3 regions of the Sphingobium sp. TomTYG73 genome follow, and region 3 is predicted to be linked to each of the others. Evidence: riboswitches for the same ligand, from Rfam matches in the RefSeq annotation. Region 3 holds a riboswitch; each other region holds the start of a gene.
The links. Region 3 has a riboswitch for cobalamin ahead of ACZ5TH_RS13035 (HoxN/HupN/NixA family nickel/cobalt transporter). Riboswitches for the same ligand answer to the same signal wherever they lie in the genome.
Positions count from the first base shown of each region.

Region 1: another riboswitch for cobalamin. It lies ahead of ACZ5TH_RS14750 (TonB-dependent receptor); the one in region 3 lies ahead of ACZ5TH_RS13035 (HoxN/HupN/NixA family nickel/cobalt transporter).
Region 2: another riboswitch for cobalamin. It lies ahead of ACZ5TH_RS00500 (TonB-dependent receptor plug domain-containing protein); the one in region 3 lies ahead of ACZ5TH_RS13035 (HoxN/HupN/NixA family nickel/cobalt transporter).

Region 1 covers NZ_AP027340.1:402,577-409,539, reverse strand. The annotation lists gene ACZ5TH_RS14765 (malate synthase G) at 1-2,008, opposite strand, end outside; gene ACZ5TH_RS14760 (LysR family transcriptional regulator) at 2,119-3,012, shown strand; gene ACZ5TH_RS14755 (hypothetical protein) at 3,197-3,376, shown strand; cobalamin riboswitch at 3,643-3,884, shown strand; gene ACZ5TH_RS14750 (TonB-dependent receptor) at 4,125-6,083, shown strand; gene ACZ5TH_RS14745 (hypothetical protein) at 6,315-6,557, shown strand; gene ACZ5TH_RS14740 (MaoC family dehydratase) at 6,596-6,963, opposite strand, start outside.
Region 2 covers NZ_AP027339.1:96,934-103,896, reverse strand. The annotation lists gene ACZ5TH_RS00520 (penicillin-binding protein activator) at 1-213, shown strand, start outside; gene ACZ5TH_RS00515 (ABC transporter ATP-binding protein) at 313-1,092, opposite strand; gene ACZ5TH_RS00510 (FecCD family ABC transporter permease) at 1,086-2,081, opposite strand; gene ACZ5TH_RS00505 (ABC transporter substrate-binding protein) at 2,195-3,004, shown strand; gene ACZ5TH_RS00500 (TonB-dependent receptor plug domain-containing protein) at 3,041-4,900, opposite strand; cobalamin riboswitch at 5,072-5,296, opposite strand; gene mobA (molybdenum cofactor guanylyltransferase) at 5,358-5,894, shown strand; gene cobA (uroporphyrinogen-III C-methyltransferase) at 5,979-6,761, opposite strand; gene ACZ5TH_RS00485 (molybdopterin-dependent oxidoreductase) at 6,748-6,963, opposite strand, start outside.
Region 3 covers NZ_AP027340.1:14,426-21,388, forward strand. The annotation lists gene ACZ5TH_RS13005 (threonine-phosphate decarboxylase) at 1-119, opposite strand, end outside; gene ACZ5TH_RS13010 (adenosylcobinamide-GDP ribazoletransferase) at 116-826, opposite strand; gene ACZ5TH_RS13015 (histidine phosphatase family protein) at 823-1,389, opposite strand; gene cobT (nicotinate-nucleotide--dimethylbenzimidazole phosphoribosyltransferase) at 1,386-2,402, opposite strand; gene ACZ5TH_RS13025 (DUF1636 domain-containing protein) at 2,399-2,806, opposite strand; cobalamin riboswitch at 2,967-3,156, opposite strand; gene fdhD (formate dehydrogenase accessory sulfurtransferase FdhD) at 3,204-3,986, opposite strand; cobalamin riboswitch at 4,078-4,323, shown strand; gene ACZ5TH_RS13035 (HoxN/HupN/NixA family nickel/cobalt transporter) at 4,495-5,544, shown strand; gene cobW (cobalamin biosynthesis protein CobW) at 5,541-6,581, shown strand; gene cobN (cobaltochelatase subunit CobN) at 6,581-6,963, shown strand, end outside.

The DNA of each region.
Region 1 (6,963 bases), 390 kb from region 3:
CCGCCTGAAACGCCAGACTGCTCTCCTCCCGCCCACTCATCGGCTGGTACAGCGGATCGCCCGCATTCTGCGCATCGACCTTGGCCGCCATCCGCCGCAGCGCCGCGTCAACCTCGTCCGCCGAACACACCCCATGCAACAGCCAATTGGCGATATGCTGCGAAGAAATCCGCAACGTCGCCCGGTCCTCCATCAGCCCCACATCATGAATATCCGGCACCTTGGAACAGCCGACGCCCTGATCCACCCAGCGCACGACATAGCCCAATATCCCCTGCGCATTATTGTCCAGTTCGTCGCGCACATCCTGCGCCGACCAGTTCACCCCCGCCGCCAGCGGCAGCGTCAACAGCGCGTCCAGCCCAGCAACCAGCTCAGCCTTCCGCTCCGCCTGCCGCGCAAACACATCCACGCCGTGATAATGCGTCGCGTGCAAAGTCGCGGCAGTCGGCGAAGGCACCCAAGCCGTATTCGCCCCCGTCATCGGGTGCCCGACCTTCTGCTCGAGCATGTCCGCCATCCGATCGGGAGCCGCCCACATGCCCTTGCCGATCTGCGCCCTGCCCGACAGCCCGCAGGCAAGCCCGATCTGCACATTGCGATCTTCATAAGCCTTGATCCACGCCGCGCTCTTCATCTCGCCCTTGCGGATCATCGGCCCCGCGCGCATCGACGTATGGATTTCGTCCCCCGTGCGATCCAGAAAGCCGGTGTTGATGAACACGATCCGGTCCCGCACCGCATGGATACAGGCGGCGAGGTTTGCCGAAGTCCGCCGCTCCTCGTCCATCACGCCAACCTTCAGCTGATGCCGCTCCAGCCCCAGCAAATCCTCGATCGCGTCGAACAGCTCGTTGGTGAAGGCGACCTCTTCCGGCCCGTGCATCTTGGGCTTCACGATATAGATGCTGCCCGCCCGGCTATTGACGAAACGCCCGTTCCGCCGAATGTCGTGCAGGGCGATCAGGCTGGTAACGATCCCATCCAATATCCCTTCCGGCGCCTCGTTCCCATTGGACAGCCGCACCGCAGGCGTCGTCATCAAATGCCCGACATTGCGCACGAACAGCAAAGACCGTCCCGGCAAGGTCAACGCACTTCCATCCGGCGCGACATAGGAGCGGTCCCCATTCAACCGCCGCGTCATCATCGCGCCATTCTTCTCGAAACTGTCCTCCAGATCGCCCTTCATCAGGCCGAGCCAGTTGGCATAGGCCGCGACCTTGTCCGCAGCATCCACTGCCGCAACGGAATCCTCCAGATCGCAAATGGTGGACAGCGCCGATTCCAGCACAACGTCCGCCAGATGCGCCGGGTCATCCCGCCCGATCGGATGGCCTGCGTCGATCACCAGCTCAATATGCAGCCCATTGTTGCGAAGCAGGATGTTGTCGCCTGCCCGTCCGGCAAGTTGCGCAGGGTCGCGCAAGACCGGCGTGCCGCCCGCCCAATCCGCCCAACTTCCCTCCGTCAGAGGAACCGCCCGATCCAGGAACGCCTTGGCCCACCCAATCACCTGTGCGCCGCGCGCCGGATCATAGCCCTTGCCCGCCGCCGCGCCCGGAATGGCATCGGTCCCATAGAGCGCATCATAAAGGCTTCCCCACCGCGCATTGGCTGCATTCAATAAGAACCGTGCATTGAGGATAGGCACCACCAGCTGCGGCCCGGCCAATGTGGCAAGCTCCTCATCCACTTGGCTCGACCCGATGGAAAAAGGCGCAGGCTCCGGCACCAAATAGCCGATCTCGGTCAGGAAAGTCCGATAAGCGTCCCCGTCGACCGCCTGCCCCGCCCGCGCCTCATGCCACGCATCTACCTGCGCCTGAATGGCGTCACGCCTTTCCAGCAGAGCCGCATTAAGCGGCGCAAACCGCGCGAAAATCGCAGCCGCGCCCTTCCAAAACGCCTCCGCCGCGATCCCCGTCCCCGGCAGGACTTCTCCATCGATAAAGCGCGCCAGCTCGGCGGCAACCATCAGGCCCGATTTCTCGATCATGCCGTCCATGGGCAACTCTCCATCCAAAATACTGTGACGAAAGCCTATAGACCCCTCTCCATCCTCGCACTAGACAACAAGAACTCAAAGCATCTGTTCCTCACAGGAAAAGATCATCGATGGATCCCGATTATCTTCTCTTCGCCCGCGCGGTGGATGCAGGCAGCCTTTCGGCGGCAGGCCGCATATTGAACATCTCGCCCGCCATGATGTCGAAACGCATCTCCCGGCTGGAAGCGCGCCTCGGCGTCCGCCTCATCCATCGCACCACGCGCCGCCTTGCCCTGACGGAGGAAGGCGTCGGCCTGCACCGCGACCTTGTCGCCATCCTCGACGCCATCCAGCAGGCGGAGCAACGCGTCACCAGTCGGCATCGGAGCGCGTCCGGGCCGCTGCGCATTTCGGCTCCCACCTCCTTCGGCCGCCTGCATGTGGCGCCCCATGTTGGCCGCTTTCTGGACCTCCATCCGCGCGTCGATCTCGAACTCAACCTGTCCGACGCCTATGAAGACCTGCTCGCCGAGCGCATCGACGTGGCGATCCGTATCACCAGCGACATTCCTCTCCATCTGGAGGGACATCATCTCGCCACCAACCGCCGCATCCTCTGCGCCAGCCCCGCCTATCTTGCCGCGCATGGCATTCCGGACAAGATCGCCGACCTCCCCCGCCACCGCCTGCTCGCGGCCGATGGACAATTGCCATGGCGGCTGGTGAATGGCCGCGCGCGCAAGCTGATCGATGGCCAAAGCCATGTCCGCACCAACAGCAGCGAAATCGTGCGCGAACTCGCCCTTACCGGAGTCGGGATCGCCTTGCGCTCGCTCTGGGACGTGGGCGACCTGATCGCGGAAGGCAGCCTCGTCCGCGTCCTCGACAGTTGGGAAGGCCCCGCTGACCTCGCCGTTCACGCCGTCCACCCCCGCGCCGCAGGTCGTCCCGCCGCCGTAGACGCCTTCATCGGCTTCTTGCGCGACACCTTCCGCGATGCATCGTGGAACCGGGGCGGCTGATAGCAAGAAGCCCCTTAGCGCCATCCGCTCAACTGCTTGAAAAGCGCAGAAATCCCTTCCTGAAATCATTTGCAAGCAGGCTGTCAAAAAACAGAAGCTTTCCGGCGTTAACCTGCGTAATGGCAGCGGGAAACAGGCCGATGTTATCGTTCGAGCCATAAGAAATTGAGAGAGGATAAGGGCCATGCGCCCCAATGACGCATCACATTTTTCCGCCTGCGCCGCCCAGGAAGCGCGGCAAGCCAGGGAAGCCCGCCTTCGCGGCGCAGACCAGGCCACCATCGCCCTCCACAATGAACGCGCCGTCCGCTACCAAGCCATGGCCCTACGCCTCCAGCGCGAGCGCGGCGCGACGCTGAACTGATCCATCAACGCCAAGCGGCTACGCCAGCGTCCCACCACGTACCGTCATGCCAGCGAAAGCTGGCATCTCAGGCGACCACGCGCCTCCTAGCAAGGGGATCCCAGCTTCCGCTGGGATGACAAACGGAAAAATGAGGGACACGCCCATTCCCTCTCCCCAACCCTCTCCCCTGAAGGGGAGAGGGGGTAAGTTACCTCACCCAACCACCCCCCCTTGCCCTACCCCCACAGCTCCGCTATCGCCCCCGTCACCCGGGCAACCCCCGGACATGATCGCGCCGGTGCCTCGAAAGAGGCTTAAAAGGGAACATGGTGAAGGAGGCACCCGCCTCCCCAAGCCAAGGCTGTCCCTGCAACTGTAAGCGGCGAGCGCGATGCACATCGCCCCACCTCATAGGCGGGATGGGGCAAGTCACTGGGCCGGACGCTAAATCCTGCGAGGCCCGGGAAGGCCGTGCATCAAGCGATGACCCGCGAGCCAGGAGACCTGCCAGCGTCTGGTCGCTCTTGCCTTGGTCCAGGGGATGGCCGCGGCACGGTAGTTTCCGTCTGAGCGACGAACGAGCGGCGAGAGGCCGCTTCGGTGACGCTGGCGGTCGCCTTGGGGGCGTCCGGCCGTCGGCGCGCGCCGGTCGCCGTCCGGCGGCAGGTCTCTTGCCGAGTGTCGCCAGACGCCCGGAGTGCATGATTTGAAACTACCCAACCAACTCCGCCGCGCCGCCTGCGCGCTGACCGCCACTCTCCTTCCTTTGCCAGCCTTCGCCGCCGAAACGAACGACGCAGGCGAGGATGCGAACACCATCGTCGTCTTCGGCCGGGGCGAGGACAAGATAGGCACCGCCCATGCAGCCAGCGAGGGCAGCGTCGGCGGCGCGGACCTTCTCGTCCGCCCGCTGCTGCGCGTCGCCGAACTGCTCGAAGCGGTGCCAGGCATGGTCGCGGCCCAACATTCGGGCAGCGGCAAGGCCAATCAATATTTCCTGCGCGGCTTCAATCTGGACCATGGGTCGGACTTCACCACCTATATCGACGGGGTTCAGATGAACTTCCGCACCCAAGGCCACGGCCAGGGCTATCTCGACCTCAACGGACTCATCCCCGAAATCATCGCGCGGGAGGATTTTCGCAAAGGCCCCTATCGCGCCGATGGCGGTGACTTCGCGCTCGCGGGCGCGGCCTATATGACCACGATCGACGGCTATGACCGTCCATGGGTCGCGGCGGAGGGCGGCTCCTTCGGCTGGCGCAGGCTGGCGGCGGGCGGCACGGTAAAGGCGGGCGCAGGCAATCTCACCCTCGTCGCCCAGGCCAAGGCTTATGACGGCCCGTGGCAGGAGGCCGAACATCTGCGCCACTATGCAGGTTTCGCCAAATATACGCTTCCCGCCGGGGCCGGTAAGATCGACGGCACGCTCCACGCCTATCGCGCGACATGGCGTCCCACCGAGCAGATCCCCGAACGGATCATCGGCACCCCGCTCTGCCCCGATGTCTTCTGTTCGCCCGATCCGTCCGCGCGCGGCGAAACGGCGCGCATCATCGGCAATCTCGCCACTGTACAGCCGACATGGCGCGCCAATCTCTACGCGCAATTCTACGACTGGACGATGTTCTCCAATCCCACCTACACCGATCCCGACGGCACCAGCGCGCAGATCGAGCAGTTCGACCGCCGCTGGGTATTGGGCTTCACCGGCGAAAAGCGTTGGGACATAGCCCCGGCACTGCAACTGAAGCTCGGCACGGAAAATCGCTATGACGCGATCGGCAATGTCGGCGTCAATCGCACGTCGAACCGCGCTTTCCTCTCCTCGCTCGGCCGCTATCGCGTAAAGCAGGGGTCAGCCGCCCTTTATGGCGAAGCCACCGTCACGCCGCTGCCGGGCTTGCGCATCACTGGCGGCCTGCGCGGCGACTATTATCATTATGACGTCCGCGCCCGCGACGCCGTCGCCGCCGCGCTAGGCGAAGGCAGCGGATCGGACACGCTCGTCTCTCCCAAGGCGTCGGCCGCCTGGGCAATCACGCCGCATGTCGAACTTTATGCCAATTGGGGCCGGGGCTTTCATTCCAACGATGCGCGCGGCGCGGTCAATGTCGACACGCCTGTCCCGATGCTCGTGCGCGGCACGGGCAAGGAATTGGGCGGCCGCCTGCAACTACCCGGCTTCACCTTCACCGCGACCTATTGGTGGCTCAATGTCGGGAGCGAGTTGCGCTTCGTCGGCGACTCCAACGCGGTCGAACCCAGCGGAGCCAGCCGCCGCCACGGCTATGAGCTTGTCGCCTTCTGGCGCCCGCTCCCCTGGCTCGCCTTCGACGGCAATTACACCGCCAGCCACAGCCGCTATACCAATGGCGACCATATCCCCAACGCTTTCAAAAATGCCGCGTCCGCCGGGGCCGCCATCGTGCTCGATCCATGGGAAGCCAGCATCCGCGTCCGTCACCTTGGCCCCTCGCCGCTGATCGAGGACAATAGCGTGCGCGATTCCGGTAGCACGGTCGTCAACGCGCGCGCCGCCTGGAAGGGGAAGCGGGTGCAAGTCTATGCCGAACTGCTCAACATCCTTGGCAGCGGGGACAAGGACATCGCTTATTATTACGAGTCCTACCTTCCCACCACCGATGCGGAGCCTGTCGAAGGGAGGCTGAGCCGCGTGGTCGAACCGCGAACGGTGAGAGGCGGCGTCAAGTTCAGCTTCTGATGCTGGGGAAGGCCGCATCTAGAAAGAGCCTGCGGCCTTCCCAATCAATGGCTTACATAATGAACGGCGATGTTCATAAAGTAAAAGTGGATAGGGCAACGGTCAAACTACAATAGAATACATGTTAAATACCCGTGGAAATTTTGAGACGTAGTTGACGTCTTTTCGCCGCTATGCAATTTTCCCCCTCGGCAATCTGGACAAAGAATCAGTAGCCTGGAGAGGATGCCAATGAAGCACGCACCATTAAGGGGCGCCGTTTTTCACGCGATATTGCGTGACTGCCTGGAAGCACAGCGCGCCCCCAAGGAAACAGAAATACAACTGATCGCCTGCAAGATATGGCAGGACAGTTTCGCGGCGATCACGCACAAGAACTGGCACGACCTCGTACCGGGCGGCGAGGAGTATGAATACACCATCAACGCCGCGCGCATGGCCTTCGGCCTGCACGCGACCAACACCGCCGCCTAAATGGATAGCCCAATCCGCTTACGCCGACGATTGCCGGATCAAAGCTGGAACTGGGTTATCCATTCGCAGATGAGCGCGGGCTTGCTCTCGCCTTCTATCTCTACCGTTGCTTCGGTGGTCAGCTGAATCTGCCCCGGCCGCTTTTCGACGATCTCCAGCGGCTTGAACCTTCCGCGCACACGTTTGCCGGATCGTACGGGCGCCAGAAAACGCAGCTTGTTGCTGCCATAATTGATCTCCGTGGCGCCGTCGGGAACGATGTCGCCTCGCGCGTCGGCGCACAGGTGCGGCAGGAGTGAAAGCGTCAGGAAACCATGAGCGATCGTCCCGCCAAAGGGCGACTGCTTCGCGCGCTCCGGATCGACATGGATATATTGATGATCCTTGGTCGCTTCGGCGAACTGGT
Region 2 (6,963 bases), on a different replicon from region 3:
GCGGTGCTGCTGACCGTGCGGATTGCGCGGGATTGGAAACCGGGGACGGTGTTCCCGGCGGCGCGGCTGCGCGATTCGGGGGGCTTTTCGGGGATTGATGGCGCGTTCCGGTTCGGGCGTGGCGGGGTTGCCGAGCGGGCGCTGGAAGTGTCGGAGGTTGGTGCCGGGACTTATACGGTGGTGGCGGCTGCGCCCAAGGCATTTGGAGAATAACTCACCTCACCCCGTTCGGGCTGAGCTTGTCGAAGCCTTTTCCTTCTTAAAAGAAAAGAGAAGCCCTTCGACAGGCTCAGGGCGAACGGAGTGTGGTGGTTAGCTTTTGATCCGCCCGGTTGGCAGGATCAGCGGCCATTCGCCATCGGGCTCGATGCAGGCGGAGATGCCGTAGACTTGGGCAAGGCTCTGTTCCGTCAGGACGTCGAGCGGCTTGCCATCGGCTACAAGCTTGCCATTGTCCATCAGCAGCAATCGATCGCAATAGCGGGCCGCCATGCCGAGGTCGTGCAGGACGGTGACGACCAGCGAGCCGGCGCGGGATTCGGCCTTGAGCAGGTCCATGACATCCAGTTGATGACCGGGGTCGAGAGCCGCGAGGGGTTCGTCGGCGATGAGCGCGGGCGCGCCTACTGCCAGCGCGCGGGCGAGGAGGACGCGGGCGCGTTCGCCGCCTGACAGTTCGGTTGCGATCCGGCCCTTGAGGTGGAGGACATCGGCGCGGGCTAGCGCGGCATCGACTAGAGCCTCATCCTGCGGAGACAGGCGGGACAGCGGGCCAAGATGGGGCATGCGGCCGAGCGCCACCAGCCGTTCGACAAGCAACGGCCAGTGCAGCGTCTGGCCCTGCGGTAGATACGCGACTCGGCGCGCTATGTCCTTTCGGCTGAGGCTGGTGATCGGGAGTCCATCGATCGACACGGCGCCGCTTTCCGCGCGGACGAGGCCGAGCAGGGCGCGGATCAGCGTGGATTTGCCAGCGCCATTGGGGCCTATGATGCCGACCAGTTGCCCCGGCTCCAGCACCGTGGTGACGCCGGTCACGGCGGGGTGGCGGCCGAGGCGGACTGAGAGGTTTTCGGCGCGGATGGTCACCATAGCCGCCGCTCCCGCATCAGGTGGACGAGGAAAACGGGAACGCCGAGCAATGCGGTCAGGACGCCGAGCTTCAATTCGCTGCTGGTGGGGATCAGCCGGACACCGATGTCGGCCAGCGTGAGCAACGCCGCGCCGCCGAGCAGCGAGGGGAGCAGGATGGCCGAAGGGGAGCGATCCGTGAGGGGGCGGACCAGATGGGGGACGATGAGGCCGACGAAGCCGATTGCGCCCGACACGGCGACCGCTCCGCCGACGCCGATCGCGACGCCCAGCATCATGCGCAGCCGTGCCCTGGAAAGGTCAACGCCGAGTGCCTGTGCGCCCTCCTCCCCCAAGGTCAGTGCGTCGAGGCTGCGGCCGTCGGCGATCAGCAGCGCGGCGCCGAGGAGGACGCAGGGCAGCGCGATCCAGACATGGGCGTAGCTGCGATTTTCAAGGCTGCCCATCAGCCAGTTCATGATCTCCATCGCCGCGAAGGGATTGGGTGAGAGGTTGAGCGACAGGCTGATCCCCGCCCCCGCGAGGGTTGCGACGGCTATGCCTGCGAGGATCAGGGTCAGCGGGCTTTCGGATGGGCCTGCGAGCAGGAACAGCGCGGCGATGGCGATGAGGCTGGCGATGATGGCGAGGGCGGGGAGGATGAGCGGGTGAAGCTGCGCGAGGCCGAAATATAGGGCGCAGACTGCTCCGAGAGCCGCCGCGTTGGAGGCGCCAAGGACCGAGGGTTCAGCGAGTGGGTTGCGGAGATAGCCCTGAAGCGCGGCTCCGGCGAGGCCCAGCATCGCGCCGACGATGAGACCGAGCAGCATGCGCGGCAGGCGCAGGTCGATGAGAATAGCGCGGGCGACCTCATCACCGCCGCCGGTGAGGACGGCTAGGATGCGGGCGGGAGAGAGTGGTACGGCGCCCAGCGTGAGGGAGCCAAGCGCTGCCAAAAGCGTGAGCGCGATCAGGATGGGGAGCAGCAGGGGATGGCGGCGGGCCTTCATGGCTTGCGCGCTCCAAGGCTGCTGATAGGGGTTGTAGTGCTGCGGCGAAAGCGGGAGCACGGCGCTTTGCGGAGGCTGGATTGGTGCGCAGAAGGTTGTTGGCGATATGTTGTTTGGTCGGCCTGACCGGCGCTGCGCCCGCGCCGCCCAAGCGTATCGTGTCGCTCAACACCTGTTCCGACCAATATGTGCTGGCGCTCGCCGATCCGGGGCAGATCGCGGCTCTGAGTCCCTATGGGCATGATCCGGAACTGTCGGCGGCGATCGCCAAGGCGCGGCGTTTTCCGGTACTGAAACGTCCGGCCGAAGAGGTATTGGCGCTGCGTCCCGATTTGGTGATCGGCTTTCCCGATGGCACTGGCGGCGTTGTCAGCGCGCCGGACGGGCGATGGCGCAAGCTGGGGCTGGCGAGCGCGGACAGTTTCGCGGCGATCAGGGGACAGATCCGGCAGGTGGCGGCCATTGTCGGCCATCCCGCGCGGGGCGAGGCGATGATCGCGGGCATGGAGCGCGACCTTGCCGCCCTGCCCCGGTCCCGGCGCGGCGGCGTGGCTGCCTATTATCAGCGGCGCGGCTATATGACCGGGACCGGCACTTTGGTCGATGAGTTGATCCGGCGCGCGGGCCTCACCAATCTGGCTGCGAAACTTGGCAAGCCAGCGCTGGCCCAGGTGCCGTTGGAACAGATGATCGCGGCCAGGCCCGACTATCTGATCGTGGAGCAAGGCAGCGAAAAGGTCGTCGATCAGGGGACGGAAATGCTGCACCACCCGGTGCTGCGATCCATTCCTCGCATCCGCGTGCCGCAAGCCTGGACGGTCTGCGGCGGCCCCGCCTATGTGCGGGCCGCGCGCAGCATCGTGGCGCAGGCGGACGCCGCAAGCAAAGGCAGGGCGCGCCCAAAGGCCGCGCCCCTGCGATGAAGGGGGGCAGTCGCCCACCCCCTTCACCTTCTACCGTCAGAAGCGGACACGCACGCCGCCATAGGCCGACCGGCCGTAGGTGCCATAACCATAGGCGGTGGCGTATTCCTGATCGAACAGATTGTCGATGCGACCATAGATTTCGAGCCTTTCCGTGATCGGGAAGGACGCGCGGATATCCGTTACCGCATAGCCGTCAATCTGCACCCGGTTGCGGGTCACGGGGTCGAGATCGACGCTGTCGCTGACCATCGTCACGGTCGCCCCGGTCGACAGGCCGAAGGACCAGGCATAATCGACCGATGCGCTGACGGCGTTAGCGGCGCGGCGCAGCAGGCGCTCGCCAAAGGCCGCGCTGCCCGGCGAACGATCACGCGCATCGACATAGCTATAGGCGGCGGTGAAGGTCAGTGCATCGACCGGACGCAGCGTCAGCGTCGTTTCCACGCCCTTGGCGCGGGTGCGATCCAGATTGCCATAGGTGAATGTCGTATTGTCGTAATTCAGCTGGTCCCGCGTGTCGCGCCAGAATCCGGTGACGGACAGCACCGCCCGGTCGCTCCCCAGATTCTGGTCGAAGCCGATGTCGTAGCTCTTCGAACGCTCGGGCTTCAGGTTCGGATTGCCGCTGAATGTATCGTAAAGCTGATAGAGCGACGGCGCCTTGAAGCCCTCCCCGTAGCTCAGGCGGAAATTGGTCGCGCCGCCATTGGGCGTGTAGTTGGCGTTCGCGCCGAACGTCGTCGCGCCGCCGAACTGGCTGTGATCGTCATGCCGCACGCCTGCGGTCATGGACAGGCCTTCAACTGGCTTCACCACCGCGAGGGCATAAACGCTGTCGATATTGGCGCGGTGGCTTTCCTGCGAACCGAAGCCGAAAAACTCATAATCGGGCCGCTCATGTTCATAGCCGAGCAGCAGCTTTACGTCATCGATGGGCTGATAGACGCCTTCATATTCGAAGCGCAGGTTCGTCCCGGAATAGCCGAAGTCCGGGGCGTTGCCGCGCACGAAATAATAATCGCGATCCTGCTGATACCAGGTAACGGCCGCCCGGTTGGTCAGCTTGCCGTCGAACAGCGCCAAATTCACGCCCGCATAGCCGATATATTGATTGGACTTCGCGACGTCGGGGCTGTCGGCCGGCGTGCCAAAGAAGCTGTCATAGTCGAGATCGCCGTTGATATAATAGCCGCGCAGGTCGAGGCTCAGATCATCGGTGAAGGCGATCTTCAGCCGGGCATTGCCAGTGATATTTTCATAGCCATCCTTTTCCGCGCCACCGAAATCGGAAGAGACAGCGGAGATGCCATCGGTGCGGAAATAGGCGAGGCCCACGCCGCCCGACAATATGCCGCTGGTGCCCGATACATCCGCCTTCGCATTCAGCGTATCGGCATAGCCATAATCGACCGACGCCTTGCCGCCGAACCCTTCGCTTGGGATACCGGTCATGATGTTGACGACGCCGCCGATCGCCTGGCTGCCATAGGCAATGGAGTTGGAACCGCGCAGCACCTCGATCCGGCGGATATTGCCGACAAGCAAATTGCCGAAATCATATTGATCGCCGATGCCGCTCGGGTCGTTGACCTTCACGCCGTCGATCAGCACCAGCGTCTGCGTCGTTTCGGCGCCACGCACCGACACGCTGGTGACGTTGCCCAAGCTCCCGGTACGATTGAAGCGGACTCCCGGTGTGGTGACCAGCAAATCGACGACGCTGACATTCTGGCGGGTTTCAATCGTCTTTTCGTCGATCACGGTCACCGCCTGCCCGACTTCATCGGTAGGCTGTTCGATGCCGAGCGCGGTGACGATGATTTCGTCCGCGTCTGCGGCGAGCGCGGGGGTGGCAGCGAGGAGCGCCAGCAGTGAAATTCCGGTCCTGATCATATTTCTGTCTTCCCTGAGCGCCATGCGACATGAGCCCAGGGCCTGCCGCATGAGCGGCCGGTGCGCGGGAAGAAGAGACGCCAGCCCCGTCACGCGCACCGATGCGGCCCTGCGCCGCTTCGTCGCTCAGACGGAAAACACCGTGCCCGGACCTATCCCTGGACCCAAGGCAAGAGCGACCATGCGCCGGTAGGTTTCCTGGCTCGCGGGTCGTCGCGGTGATGCACGCCTTCCCGGACTTTTGGTCCAGTGGCTGGTCCCCCTCGCCTTCCCCTTTGAAGGCTTGCGGGTTTCCCTGTGCATCGCGCTCGCCGCTTACAGTTGCAGGGACAGCCGCGGAGTTGGACGGTGATCCCGTCCGCACCGCATTCCCTTTCCGGCGCGATCTTTCGTGAACAGTTGCCCGCTCACGCCGCGCGCCATAGGGGAAGTTGAGGGTTCTGCCAAGGAGTGGATAATGCGATTGCTGGGTGCGGTGCTGGCTGGGGGACGATCCAGCCGTTTCGGCAGCGACAAGGCATTGGCGCTGATGCCGGACGGGCGCACGCTGATCGACCATGCTGTGGCGGCGATCGCGCCGCATGTGGAGGCAGTGGTGGTCTGCGGGCGGAGCGTCGAGGGGCTGACGGGGCTAGCGGATCGGCCAGCGGCGGACATGGGGCCGCTGGGCGGGCTGAACGCGGCGCTGCATTATGCGCGCAGTCAAGGTTACGATGCGGTGCTGACGACGGGGTGCGACATGCCCGTTTATCCGGCGGCGCTGGTGGAGGCGCTTGTGGGTGACAGTGGGGCGGTGCTGAAAGGGCAGCAGCTTGCGGGATTTTGGCCTGCGTCGCTCGCGGACGAGCTGGATGCGCATCTGGCAGAAGAGAATAATCGGTCGATCTTTGGCTGGATCGAGCGGTCTCGCGCGCGGGTGGTGGAGCGGCCGGAACTGGTGCTGCCGAATATCAATCGGCCGGAGGATCTGGCGCGCTGGCGCGAGCCGAACTGAGCTTGCCGAAGCCCCCTCCCTTCCTTCCAACTAAGTTCGGGGGCATTCGGCAAGCTCAGGGCAAAAGTTGCAAAGAGCCGGTCTTCAAAGCTGAAGAGCGACGCTGGCTGCAACCCCTACAGGCATGGTCGTTCCCGCCACCGCTTCGCCGATCAGCAGCAGGGTGGGGTCTTCGTCGCTGATCGTGGCGACCAGGAAGGCTAGCGCGGACAGCTTGCCCCGGATCAGGCGTTCGGTGGGGAGCGAGACGTTCACCGCCACCATCACCGGCGTTTCGGGATCGCGTCCGGCGGCGATCAACTGGCGGCTGATCTCTCCAGCGGCGGCGCGGCCCATATAGATGCCGAGCGTGCCGCCGGGACGGGCCAGCGCTTCCCAGTCGAGCTTGAGCGGTTCACCGGCTTTCAGATGCGCGGTCACCAGCGTCAGGCCTCGCGCCTTGCCGCGCAGGGTGAGCGACGCGCTGCCGCTGGCCGCTGCTGCGCTGGCGGTGGTGATGCCGGGGCAGATGTGGAAGCGGATGCCGTCGGCAGCGAGATGCTCCATCTCTTCGGACGAGCGGCCAAAGACCGACGGGTCGCCGCCCTTGAGGCGCACGACGCGCTTGCCAGCCTTGGCGGCGGCGAGGAGGAGGTCGTTGATGCTTTCCTGCGCCTTTGAATGGCGGCCCGAACGCTTGCCGACGCTGACCCGATCGACACCTTGGGGGATGAGATCGAGCACGCCGGGGCCGACGAGCGCGTCGTAGAAGACGATTTCGGCGGCGGCGATCAGCTTTTCGGCCTTGCGGGTGAGGAGGTCCGGGTCGCCCGGACCTGCGCCGACCAGCCAGACTTCACCGGGGGCGATTAGTTCATTCGGCTGCATGAAGGGCCTCCTGCGGAATTTGGGCGAGGATGTTGGCGAGCGCGGGACGGCAGGACCCGCAATTGGTGCCAGCGCCGATCGCCTTGCCGATGGCGGGGACATCGACCAGGCTCTGGTCGCGGATGGCGGTGACGATCTGGTTCAAACCAATGTCGAAGCAGACGCAGATGGTCGGCCCCTTGTCGGGCTGGTTGCCGGGACC
Region 3 (6,963 bases):
GTACCGGGCCAGACGAGCGGATTTATGCCGGTGGAAAGATCAATCCAGGGAAGGCGCGTCTCATAATGCTGACGCGCCGCCGCCAGACGACCGCCATGCCAACGAAAGATGTCACTCATCGTGCCAGCACCAGTGCGGCGAGCAGGCCGCTTTCGATGAGTTCGATCCCGGCGCCATGACCATCGCCCGAAATGCCGCCGATCCGGCTGCGCAGCCACCATCCCCAAAGCGGGACGAGGATAGCGGCGGACAGGAGGGCGGGAATGATCAGGCAGAAAGCTAGGGCCAGCATTGTCCAGCCGAGCAGGTGCGCCGGGCTGATGCTTTCACGGAAGCGGCTGGCCAAGCCCTCATGGAGCGGCGGGAGCCAGAGGGTCCATGCCAGGGGGCCGATCCGCGCGACGAAGGGCACGGCGATGAGGGCGATCGGCGCGACATGCTCCGCGCAGAGGCGCAGCAGGACGAGCTTCGCCAGCAGTTGCAGGACGATGGTGACGACGCCGAAGCTCCCGATATGCGGGTCGGCAAGAACGGCGGACAGCTTTGCCGGGTCGCCATGGGCTGCCCCTACCCCGTCAGCGATGTCGCCAAGACCGTCGAGATGAAGCGCCCCGGTGATGGCGACCCAGGCGATCAGGCCGAGCAAGGCGGCCATCCAGGGTTCGACGAGGAGGCCGATCGTTATGGCGGCGGCGACGGCAAGGCCGACGATGATGCCGGTCGCGGGAAACCAGCGGATCGCAGCGGCAAAGTCCTTTGCCTCCGCGCGCACTTGCGGGAGCGGCAGGCGGGTCATGAGTTGCAGCGCGAGGACGAGGCGGATCATGTCACGAGGCCGGTGATCTGCGCGTTTGGATTGTCTCCCGTCCAGATACGCAGGCTGAGCAAGGCGCCATAGGGAAGGTCGATTGCCCAGGCCTGCTGGTACGTGAAGCCATACAGCGTAGTCAGCGCCCCCCGTATCGCACCGGCATGGGTGAGGACCAGCGAGGACCGGTCGATTTCGCCAAGTGCCGCCTTTACGCGCAGGCAAAGGCCGGACCAGCTTTCCCCTCCCGGCGGAGGATGGTCGTCCGGGGATGACCAGAAACGACCAATTTCCTCAGCAGGGAGAGTTGCGGGATCGGTGCCTTCCCACGCGCCGAAGTGCAGCTCCCGCCAGCGCGCGTCGACGTCGTGCGGCACTTGCCTGTTGGTTGCGATCAGGGCGGCCGGAGCGTGGGCGCGTGCAAGGTCGGAGCTGATCAGGCGGTCGAACGCAAGCGCGCGGGATCGTTCGATGCATAGCTGCATGGCGGCCGGGTCGGGGGGCATATCCATGTGACCGAGCAGGAGGCCGGGCGTTTGTGGCGCTGCGTGGCGCATCAGATGGAGCGTGAGCGGGCTCATAGCGCGTTAGCCACGGCGGCTTCGGCGAAGGTTGCCATCTGGTCGTGCGCGGCGAGGGCCGAGCGGATGAGTTGCGCCGCGACCGCTGCGCCGCTGCCTTCGCCGAGGCGCATGTCGAGGTGAAGCAAGGGGTGCAGGCCGAGCTCTTCGAGCAGCCGGGCATGGCCTGCTTCGGCGGAGCAGTGGGCGGCGAGGCAGTGGGCCGTGATGGCGGGATTGTCTCGCGCCAGAGGGGCGATGGCCGCGCCGCAGATAAAGCCGTCGAGCAGCACCGGCACACGCATCATGCGCGCGGCAAGGACGGCGCCTGCCATCGCCGCGATCTCTCGCCCGCCGAGACGGCGGAGGGTTTCGAAGGCGTCGGTGCAATGGGGACCGTGCAGCGTATGCGCGATCTGGACGGCCTGCGTCTTGCGAGTGAGGGCGGCTGCGTCGATGCCGGTGCCCCTCCCCGTCCAGTCCTGCGCCTCGCCATCAAAGGATTCAAGGCACAGTGCGGCGGCAGAAGTGGTGTTGGCGATGCCCATTTCACCTGCGAAGAACAGGTCGCAATCTTGCACGACGGCGGCGGCGCCCGCGTTCAGGGCGTCGAGGCACTCCGCTTCCGTCATCGCGGAGGCTTCGCATATGTCGGCGGTGGGATTGTCGAGGGCGAGCGGGACAATGACCAGCTCGGCTCCGCAGGCGCCCGCAAGCGCGTTGATCGCCGCGCCACCTGCTTGGAAGTTCGCGACCATCTGCGCGGTGACGGAGGGCGGGAAGGCGCTGACACCGCGCGCGGCGACGCCATGATTGCCCGCGAAGACGGCGGCGCGGATGCGGTCGGTGCGTGGACGTTCGCGACCTTGCCAGCCTGCCATGAAGAGGGCGACCTCCTCCAGGCGGCCGAGCGATCCGGCGGGCTTCGTCAAAGATGCCTGCCGCGCCGCTGCCGCTTCGATCGCCGCCGCATCAGGCTGAGGGAGGTTGGCGAGCGCGGATTGGAAGCCACCGCGATCCTGAAAGCCGATCATGTGCAAACAAAGCCTTCGGGCGGGGTGCGGACGATGAAATGGCCCTTCACTCCCTGCGGCCATTCGGCGTAGCGCACGACGCCTTCTTCGCTGGCCGCGTGGCGCAGGGCATAGTCGAGGATGGCGCGGGCGGCGTCGGCATCCGGGTTGAAGTCGCCCAGCACGTAGCCGACCTTGCCGGGGCCACGCACATGGACGGTGCAATGACGCTGACAGGCGAAGAGGCAGGGCATGTCCTGCACGGCAACCGCATCATAAGCAGGCTCGGCCGCCTGAAGATCGCGCATCGCTTCAACCAGCAACGCGCCGCCGCGCCGTCCTGCTCCATCTTCCCGCTGATCAGCGGACAGGCGGCAGGTCGAGCAGACCACCACCGACGCCCCGTTTTCGACCGCGCGCAGCATCAGCGGCGCACTTTCATAACCATGTGAACATGAAAGACCGTCATCATGGTCCTCCCCGCAAAATCGAACCGCAAACGGCCCTGCCCGGCCGGATGGCGAGCAAGGCGGTGGCTGTCGTCCGCGAGGGGAACCCCGTTCGTCCGGCACACCCTGTCCGGTCGAAGAACGACTGCGGCAGGCAGGTCTCCTGGCTCACGGGTCGCTGCGAACCGACCGCCTTCTCGGGAGAAAAGCTCCCCCAATGGCTGCGTGGCCGGTCCACTCACCGCTTACAGTTGCAGGGGCAGCGCGGGCATTACACCCGACTTCCCTTTTGATCCCCGAGGGGAACCTGTCGCGGGGCTGCTGATAAAGAGCCCGCGGCGCGTCCGCAAGCGGTAGATGGAGCGGCGCTTTGTCAGTCGGGCAGGCCCCCCCCCGAGAGTATGGCATCGGGCCGGGCAAGCACGACGATCGGCAATCCGGCGCTGGTCGCACGCTCGGCTGCCAGACGGGTCGGGGCGGATATGGTGACGAGCAGCGGGCAATTGGCGAGCGCTGCCTTTTCCACCAGCTCAAAGGAACAGCGGGAGGACAGCAGCGCGAAGCCGCCATCCCAGGATAGCTGCCGCCTCCGCATGGCCCCGATCAGCTTGTCGAAGGCATTGTGGCGGCCCACATCCTCATAGGCGAGGCGGATCGCGCCATCCGGTCCCGCCAAGGCAGCGGCATGGACCGCGCCGGTTTGCCGGTTGAGCGGCTGATGTGCGGCAAGATCGCGCAGGGCGCCGAAGATAGCTTCCCGGCTCGCTTCCGATCGGGCGGTCACGGCAGGCAAGGGCCGCATCGCCTGCTCCAGATTTTCCACGCCGCACAGACCACAGGAGGAATCGGAGACGCGATGACGGACCCGGCCGAGCAGCCCCTCGACGCGGTCTTCCGGCAGCGTGGCCCGCGCGACAAGGCCCTGCTCCGTAGCATGGACATCGACGTCGATCGGCGCGTCGGATGGGATGACCAGCCGCTCGGCCAGCGCGAACCCCTGCACCAGTTCCGCAACGTCGGCGGGCGTCGCCATCAACACGGCATAGCCAACGCCGTTGAACTCGATCGCGACGGGCACTTCCTCCGCCAACTCGCGCGTCACGGACGATGCGTCGCCATCGGGGGTGATGCGGGTGAAGGAGAAGGGCGAAGACATAGGGCCGGTCTAGGCGGGCAATGTGCCTCCGGCAAGCAAATGGACGCGGCCATGCAACTGCCGCTTCCCTTTGGCGGGCAAGCCATCTATGCACGGCCTCGATCGCGCCGGTGCCCGGAAGGGCTTTAAAGGGAATGCGGTGCGGGCTGCTGACAAGGCGCCCAAATCCGCGGCTGTCCCTGCAACTGTAAGCGGTGAGCGAGACGCATATCGACCTTCCGTCACTTGTCGGAGGGTCAGCCACTGGGCCGGACGCTAAATCATGCGAGGCCTGGGAAGGCCATGTGTCGAGCGATGACCCGCAAGCCAGGAGACCTGTCGGCGTCTGGTCGCTCTTGCTTTGGCCCAGGGGATGGCCGGGGCACGGTATTCCGTCTGAGCGACGCGTGCGGCGGGGCCGCACCGGCATGCGTGCCGGGCGCAAAGATGCGTCCGTCCGGCGCGGAATGTCGGCCGCTTAGCGGAGGTCCCGTCCAGTCTCGCTGACGCTGACGGGAGCCATGCTTTTATGGCCATGCAATTTCCGGCGCTTCGTCGCCGTGCCACTTTCATCTTCGCGGGGCTGATCGCCGCCAACATCGCGTTATGGCTATGCGCCTCGCTGATCTTTGCGGGCGACACGATGATGCTGGGCACCGCCCTGCTCGCCTGGAGCCTGGGGCTGCGCCATGCAGTCGATGCCGACCATATCGCCGCGATCGACAATGTGACGCGCAAGCTGATGCAGGAAGGTCAGCGGCCGCTGACCGTCGGCCTGTGGTTCGCGATCGGCCATAGCGCAATCGTGCTGATCGCGGCGGTCCTCATCGCCTTCGCCGCCAGCGCGCTTAGCCGCGTTGAGGCGGCGGGCGAGATTGGCGGGATGATCGCGACGATCATCTCCGCCACCTTCCTCTTTGCCATTGCCGCGATGAACCTCATCATCCTGCGGTCGGTTCTAAAGACCTTCAACCACGTCCGCAGTGGTGGCGCCTATGTCGATGAAGATATGGACATATTGCTGGGCAATCGGGGCATGTTGGCCCGCCTGTTCCGGCCGCTGTTCCGTCTGGTCACGCGCAGCTGGCACATGGCGCCGCTGGGTTTTCTGTTCGGGCTAGGGTTCGACACGGCGACCGAAGTCGCGATCCTCGGCCTGTCCGCGGGTCAGGCGGCGAGCGGGCTTTCGATCGCGACCGTGCTCATATTCCCCTTGCTGTTCGCGGGGGGCATGGCGCTGATCGACACGGCGGACGGCGCGCTGATGATGGGCGCCTATCAATGGGCGTTCGTGAAGCCGATCCGCAAGCTCTACTACAACATCACCATCACATCGGTGTCCGCGCTGGTCGCAATCGTCATCGGCGGGATCGAGGCGGCGGCGCTGCTGGGCGACAAGCTGGGCCTGACGGGCGGCGTCTGGTCGGTGGCCGCCAATCTGGGCGAGCACTTCAACAGCCTCGGCTTCTTCATCATCGGCCTGTTCGCCGCCTGCTGGCTGGTGAGCTGGATCATCTACCGCTGGAAGCGCTTCGACGAAATCGAGGTGCTCCTCTCCAATCAAGGACAGACTTTATGAGCAAGGTTCCCGCCACCGTCATCACGGGATTTCTGGGCGCCGGTAAGACGACGCTGATCCGCCACCTGATCGAAAATGCGGGTGGGCGGCGGCTTGCCCTCATCATCAACGAATTTGGCGATGTCGGCGTCGATGGATCGCTGGTCAAGGGGTGCGGCGATGAGGCTTGCACGGATGAGGATATTATCGAGCTGGCCAACGGTTGCATCTGCTGCACCGTGGCGGACGATTTCCTGCCCACGATGCAGCGACTGCTCGACCGAGATGTGCCGCCCGATCATATCATTATCGAGACTTCGGGCCTTGCCCTACCAAAGCCGCTGGTGAAGGCGTTTCAGTGGCCGAATATCCGGACACGGGCGACGGTGGATGGGGTGATTGCACTCATCGATGCCGATGCTCTGGCTGCGGGGCGCTTTGCCCATGACGAGGAAGCGCTGGCTGCGGCACGGGCGGCGGACCCGACGCTCGACCATGACAGCCCGATCGAGGAGCTTTTCGAGGACCAGCTGGCCTGTGCCGACCTTGTGCTGCTGAACAAGACCGACTTGGTCGAGGGCGGCAGGCTTGCGGAACTGGAGCGGGATCTGGCGGCGGAAATCCGGCCGGGCGTGCGTATCGTCCGCACCGCGCGGGGGGAGATCGACCCGGCGGTCCTGCTCGGCCTTGATGCCGGGGTCGAGGACCAGGTTGACGCCCGCCCCTCCCACCATGACGAGGAGGAGGATCATGACCATGAGGATTTCGACAGCTTCGTCATGGAGTTGGGAGAATTGGGCAATCCTGCGCCGCTGCTGGATGCTCTGAAGCAGGTCATAGCCGATCACGACATATTGCGGGTGAAGGGCTTCGTGGCCATTGCGGGCCGTCCGGCGCGGCTCGTCATTCAGGCGGTCGGGCCACGCATCCAGCATCATTATGACCGACATTGGCAGGCGCAGGAGACGCGCGCTTCGCGGTTGGTGGTGATCGGCCAGGCGGGGCTGGACCGGACGGCGATCGAACGGGCATTCATCCGGCAGGTGGCGGCCGCCTGATGCATTTGCTGACCGCCACGCCGGGCACCGTCTCCAATGGAGACGAAGCGATCGACCTTGGCCAATCGCCGGGCGACATCGTGCTGCTGACCGTGGCGGACAGCGATCTTGCCTGTTTTGCCAGCGCCGCCGCCATGCTGGGGGAAAGCGCGCCGTCCATCCGGCTGGCCAATCTCCTTCAGCTCAAGCATCCCTATTCGGTCGACCTGTATGTCGAGAAGGTGATTTCCCACGCGAAATTCGTGTGCGTGGTGCTGTTGGGGGGCAAGAGCTATTGGCCCTATGGCATTGAGGAAATCGCCAATGTCGCGCGCGACAGGGGCATTGCCTTCGCCGCCATCGCCGACGGGCGGGAGGATGATCCCGAACTGCGGATGGCGTC